2 regions of the Mucilaginibacter gynuensis genome follow, and region 1 is predicted to be linked to the other one. Evidence: riboswitches for the same ligand, from Rfam matches in the RefSeq annotation. Region 1 holds a riboswitch; the other holds the start of a gene.

Region 1 (3,194 bases):
TGTTCAGCGGTTATCTCCTGTTTTTTTAGTTTTGCCCTCAGCTGACGGATATCATCAGTTTGGGGAAACGATCCAATGGTAGTTGTAGGGAAGAGTGGGAGTTTAAAACGCTGCTGCTGCAATTGCTGACGTACCGGGAACGCGCTTTTACGCTCGGCATCGCTATCAGTAATAGCCGCCACACGATCTTTCACGATAGTTTTGTGTATTAAGGTAGATTTTTGACGTGCCGCTATAGTCTGCTGATTAGCAGTTAACAGTTCGGTATTGCCGTTGGCTATCTGGTGCAGTTCCTGCACTTCGTGTAGTTTTTGTTTGGCAAAGGCCATCCAGTTTTTAATTTCCGGGTGGATCTCGGTTTCCTGGTCAAGATCGAAAGGCGTGTGTAATAACGAGCACGATGGCGCTACCATCACCCTGTCGGCACCAATGGCCTCAACAGCCCGGTTAATCAGCACCAGCGATTGGGTATAATTGTTTTTCCAAACATTACGTCCGTCAACCACACCTAATGATAGTATCAGGTTATCGGGCACCAGGGCCAATACTTCTTCCAGTTGTTGCGGAGCCCTTACCAGGTCGATATGCAGGGCATCGACAGGCAGGTTAACGGCAAGCTGGGTATTATCAAGCAGGCCTTCAAAATAAGTGGCTACTAAGAGTTTGACGCCATTGCATTGTTTGGCAATTTCTTGGTAAGCGTATACGTAAGCCTCTTTTTCTTTCTTGCTTAAATCTAACGAAAGAAAAGGCTCATCCAGTTGTATCCATGTAGCGCCATAGCTTTTTAGCTGGTTAATTACCTCAACATACACGGGTACCAATTTTTTGATCAGGTCGATCTTTTCAAAGCCGCTTTCTTTTTCTTTACCCGCCAACAGGTACGATACCGGGCCTAACAGAACAGGTTTAGCCGCCTTGCCTGCAATTTGGCGGGCATGGTTGTATTCGGCATAAATTTTCTCTGAAAATACCTTGAATTGTTGATCGGCCGTAAACTCGGGTACAATGTAATGGTAATTGGTATCAAACCACTTGGTCATTTCCATGGCGGTAATATCCAGCCCGTCTTTTTGATAACCACGTGCCATAGCAAAGTACAGGTCGAGCTCGTTGTTGTTAGAAACGGACGATAGCACAGGTGTATACCGTGTTGGTATCGCGCCAAGCAGCAGGCTCATATCAAGCACCTGATCGTAATAGCTAAAATCGTTAGAAGGTACCAGGTCGATACCCGAATTAAGCTGTAATTGCCAGTTTTCTTCCCTGATCTTGCGTGCTACCAGGTTAAGTTCTTTCTGATCAATTTTGCCTGACCAATACTGCTCGCAGGCTTTTTTGAGTTGTCGGTGGCTGCCCATACGTGGGTAGCCGAGGTTGTTTTTGAGCATACGCATAAAACTTTAGTTAAACATTAAATTGATTTTAATGCTCCTTACGTTTTCGGTATGCTTTCGGTAATTTGGGATAGAAACGGCTACACGGCAGCATACAGCACCCCAATTGTTGGGCGCCATAAAGGTTCCGGGTAAGTCCGTTGACTAAGCTTCAATCGCGAAAGCATTGTCTTTTTTACAGCAGTGGCAAGTATCCTGGCTTGTTTTATTATTAAAGGCCTTCCCATTTGCGCAGGGGCAAACAGTGACATAGTATTTAACAATTACGGGGATAGGGTATAAGCCCAAACCCGTTAAAACTTACAGTTGCGCGACAGCCCGTGATTTACACACGGTTCCTTTTTAATACCGGAATTAACCGGTAACCTCTGTTGCTGGAAGATTTTTCTTGTAAAGAACGTTTCGTGGCAAATATATCCGTTTAGCTTTTACCAATCAATAGCGAATAGGTAAGTACTTACAAAAAAGGCCCGCTGTAGTACACAGCGAGCCTTTAAATAGTTAGTTATAAGTATTTTAGAACCTGTACGATAAAGTGAGATATAAGTTATCGTTAGTCTTTTTCAAGAATGACGCAGGGCTTGCATCGCCAATTTCGTAAGGATATATGGTTTGTGAACCTGTGATATGCGCGTAGGTGGCATCAACAGAATAAGGACCCGAACGGAAACCTATACCGCCTGAAGCTGTTTTAATTGACGAACCAAAATCGCCCCTGTTAGGGTTGCCTTGTACGCCATAACCGCCACGCAGATAAGCAAAACTGCTTAAACGTGCTTCAGCACCAACGTGCGCGTTAACAGTACCTTTATATAAACTCTTAATGTTATTATTATCATCGGTACTGTTGTAGCTGTCGTTACTCATCAACTTGGCCGATGAATAATCAACATACTCCACATCGCCCGATATAAAACCGAATTGTTTTATAAACACGGCTAAACCACCGGCTACTTTTAATGGCGTACGGAAATCGTATTCTAAAGGATAATTTTCACCGTCCTGGAAAGTATTTGAACCTATTATGCGGGTATCTAAACGCTCGGCGTAAGAATCCTGCATGTTATACCAGGTTGGTGATGTGAAGTTAAAACCTAACCTTACAGCTTCAACCGGTTTATAGATCATACCTAATTTCAGGTTAACGCCTGTTCCTTTAGTATATTGATCTTGTGTAAATACCGAAGTGAAATTGTGGTTTACGTCGTTGCCGTTTTCAAGTAAGGAAACATCGCCGTTTTCAATAAAGCTGGTGGTTGAGTTATACCTGATGCTGGCAATACCAATAGCACCGCCAATGTACAATTTGTTACTGTAGTTAGCACCCAAAGCCAGGTTAAACTCCGATTGACTGCCCGTACGGGTTATCGTTCCATTCTGCATTACATTATTGTTGCCACCGGCAATAACATTACTGCGGTATTCAGAACTATTAGCGCCTACCGAATAAAGATCTATCAGTTTTTGTCTGTACGCCCAATCGCCTAACAAGTCATCAGCGCTGTTATTGGCCCTGTTAGCGTAATAATCACTTATTGAGCTGGCGTTGTTATTAGCACCGTAGCTTACGTTCTCGTAAAAATCATTAGTACGGGCGTAGCCTAAACCAAAGTTAACGCTGAGCCAACCTTTGGTTTTATCGGCATTACTATTATTAAGGCGCGAATAAAATACCGCGGCAACATTGTTAAGGTTCCCTGTATTTTTCTTATCCGCCATGGTACTGCCTAAATACGTCGCCTTGGTTTTTTGCATGTCATATTCAGGCGTAAGGCTGATCTCTGATTTGGTAAAGAA
Region 2 (3,194 bases), on a different contig from region 1:
TTACCTGCCGATACAAACTGCTTTACTTTATCGATTATAAAAGTACCCAACAAGGTTGCTTGCAGGTTTGCCCTGCCCAGACGTAATTGTGTAGCAAGGGCGGTAAGCAAAGTGTTTCGGGTTGGGTAAGCAAAGTGATCCAGATCGGCATCGAGCTTGTTCCACTGGTAATCGGCAGATAAAACGAACTTCCAGTTATTGGTAACACGGTACTGGTTGGCGGCAGAAATGTATATTTCCTGCTGCTGAAAATTGTTCTCCAAAAGGCTTGTATCCGCTCTAATCACGGGCGGCGCTTCCGGATCGAGATAGCGCATGTTATCGTGCGCGTACTTGGCATTAAGCAGCAGGCTGTAATGCTTGCTGAATGCGTGGCGATAATTGCCCTGTACAAAAAAGTTATCGTCCCACTGGCGTTGGGTATAGTTGAATTTGTTGCCGATGATAGGACCTGGTAAACCACGTGCCGAATGGTAATAATAGGTTTTTGCCGACCATGTTGTACTGTCGGCAATCTTTCCGTTGAGGCCGCCTTCCAGTCGCAGGGCGTACACATCGGTATTGTTTCGTACCGCTGTAGTATCGTATACGCTGTTGGTTTCCCTGAACTTATAGCGTCCGTCAGCTTTGGTGAGTTCGGCGCTGATGTTGCTGCTTACGTTGTTATTCAGCTTTTGCTGCCATAGTATAGATGGATTAATCAACCCGAATGAGCCGCTTTTAAAACCTGCTTTCAGTTTGGTGTGCTCTCCCGCGTTGAATTGCGGCTGTTTAGATTGAATGTACAAAGCGCTGGCCGACGAGAAACCTTTTGCGGGTTGAAAAAGATTGCTGTTTTGGCCGTTGTAAAGGGAGATCTCATCAATATTTTCCAACGAAAACTTACCCAGATCAACCTGTCCGTTTTGGGCATTGCCTACCTGTACGCCATCATAAAATACTGCCGTGTGGTTGCTGCCCAAACTACGCACGTTAACAGTTTTTAAGCCACTGATGCCGCCGTAATCTTTTATCTGTACCCCGGTAAAAAAACGTATGGCATCACCTACTGAAAAACTGTTCAGGCGTTCTAATTGCCTGCCTTTAAGGGTTTGTAATGGTGTGGATGATGTGTTACGGTCATTTTTATTGGTACCGCGGATGTCAACTTGGTTGAGCAATCGGCCTTTGGTAGTGTCCCTGCGGATAGTATCAGTTACTGAGGTGTTTTGGGCCGATGCAAAAGGGGAAAACAATAGCATGCCCATTGTAAAAACAAGGGCGAAATATAAGCCAAAACTACAGTAAACGCGCTTCAACAGCGTGTTACGTACTGATAATTCCATTGTGTGTTGTGAGTTAATTACCCACAGCAAACCGAATTGGTACACCTAAAAATGAAATACACGAAAAGTATTCTCATTCCAGCTTCTATCCGCGAAAGCTATGAAATAGTAAAGCTTGAGGCAGGTATTCTGACTTGCTCCCCTTGTCCGTCTTCCCATGCGCGGCAGCACACAGTGACTTAAGAATGGACTTTGGTTGTATGGAGCTTACAGCTGCGGGACAGTTCCGGATTTACACCGGATTCCCTTTTAATCCGGGTACTGAAAATTGTACCGGGAACCAAAAGCGCTGCAAATCTACATAAATATTGGTGATTTTGTAATGCGATTATCGGTGGAGAAGGAAATCGCGAGGATATTATGACGAATTGACTCCGGTATTCCGGAGGGCATTAGGATTGTTTAACCCGCAACGATTTGATCAAGCCGCCCAATATATTAACCACACCAATTACTTGCCCTATCCCAAAAATGATCAGGGTGATTAGTGCTGTTTTAGTGATGAGATCCATCACAGAAAATAATTGCGCACTTTCTTCAAGTGAGAAAGATCGGTCTACCGGAGTATCGGGAAGCATTGTTTTTAAACATAATAGTATTAAAAATGCTATTACCGGCAATAGGGTGCTTGTTGTATGCGCCCATGTAAGTTTATTTGATAATGTTCTTTGGTTAACGATGAAGTATATAGTCCAGATTAAAAGCAGCACCACCGCCAATGTATAACAAAATGATGTTGTTGAAATGATGAAATAGGCATCATGCAGGTTCACATCAAAACTATCTTTTAAGGGCAAAAAGCTCGAAACCAAAAGAATTAATGCAACCAAAGCCAATAAATTATACGGTCTGTTTTTTATTTTAAAGATATTTATGCTGTTCATTTGATTGCTTCAGGTGTTCAGGTTTAAGCTTTATTTTATAAAGATAACGCCATTTCTGTAAAGATCAAGCGCCTCCTGTAATATGGCTTCGATGGTGGTTATTGGCAGATCCTGCTCCGCATCAAACAGCATGATCTTCATTCGCGAACGCTTTTCGATGATGAGTTCGGGATGTTCCAAACGCGTGCCTTCTACTATGCCTATATAAGGCTGCCCGTGCTTTTTGTGTACCCACAAGTAGCAAAACATTTTGCCCCTATAACAAAAGAAAGGCATCCCATACTTCCAGGCGGTGGTGATAAGCGGGTCTTGCTTTAGTACGATCTCTCGCAGGGCCAGTAAACACCCTTTTATGGGTTCGTCTTTTTGGAGATAGAAGTTGTCGGCTGCGTTTATCATGGCTAATTTAATGCAATATAAGTGTATTGGCACTAATCACAGTTCCGCAAAATAAGAAAGGGCAGTGATACTTCACCGCCCTTTCAAAATATTGATGTGTTAGTTTACTTTATCTCAAAAGTATACGTTCCGGCTTCTACCTTATATAGTTTGGTGTCGACAGCGAAATCGGTAGTGCTTACTACTTTGTTGCTCAGATAAACTTGCTGACCTGCTGTTACCGGGAAATAAATAGTAGCGGTTGAGTTTGCCGGTACTACAGCGGTATAGCTAACGCCCTTGCCTTTACGCCTCCACGATGAGGTGATCTTTCCGTAAGGACCTGTATGCGACGACTCATAGTTTTGCAGATTAGGCACAAAATGTGGTTTCAGCAATACGTTTTTGAAGCCCGGTTGTGTTTCATCAGGGAAGATACCGCCAATGCCTTTGTACAGCCACGCGCCAATTTCGCCGAACATGATGTGATTGAGCGATATATCATATTTCGATTTGATGTTCCAGTTTTCGTAAAGCGTAGTAGCGCCGTTAACAATCCACCATCCCCATGATGGAAAATCTTCCTGCGAAGCCACTTTATAAGCTA

The links. Region 1 has a riboswitch for cobalamin ahead of metE (5-methyltetrahydropteroyltriglutamate--homocysteine S-methyltransferase). Riboswitches for the same ligand answer to the same signal wherever they lie in the genome.
Region 2: it holds a riboswitch for cobalamin, as region 1 does, so the genes downstream of both, ABD894_RS04490 (TonB-dependent receptor plug domain-containing protein) here and metE (5-methyltetrahydropteroyltriglutamate--homocysteine S-methyltransferase) in region 1, are expected to answer to the same signal.

What each region holds. Positions count from the first base shown of each region.
Region 1 is NZ_BAABFT010000001.1:444,215-447,408, reverse strand. It holds gene metE (5-methyltetrahydropteroyltriglutamate--homocysteine S-methyltransferase) at 1-1,391, opposite strand, end outside; cobalamin riboswitch at 1,566-1,782, opposite strand; gene ABD894_RS01900 (OmpP1/FadL family transporter) at 1,914-3,194, opposite strand, start outside.
Region 2 is NZ_BAABFT010000002.1:280,553-283,746, reverse strand. It holds gene ABD894_RS04490 (TonB-dependent receptor plug domain-containing protein) at 1-1,325, opposite strand, end outside; cobalamin riboswitch at 1,428-1,625, opposite strand; gene ABD894_RS04485 (hypothetical protein) at 1,718-2,209, opposite strand; gene ABD894_RS04480 (DUF1801 domain-containing protein) at 2,240-2,608, opposite strand; gene ABD894_RS04475 (alpha-L-rhamnosidase) at 2,713-3,194, opposite strand, start outside.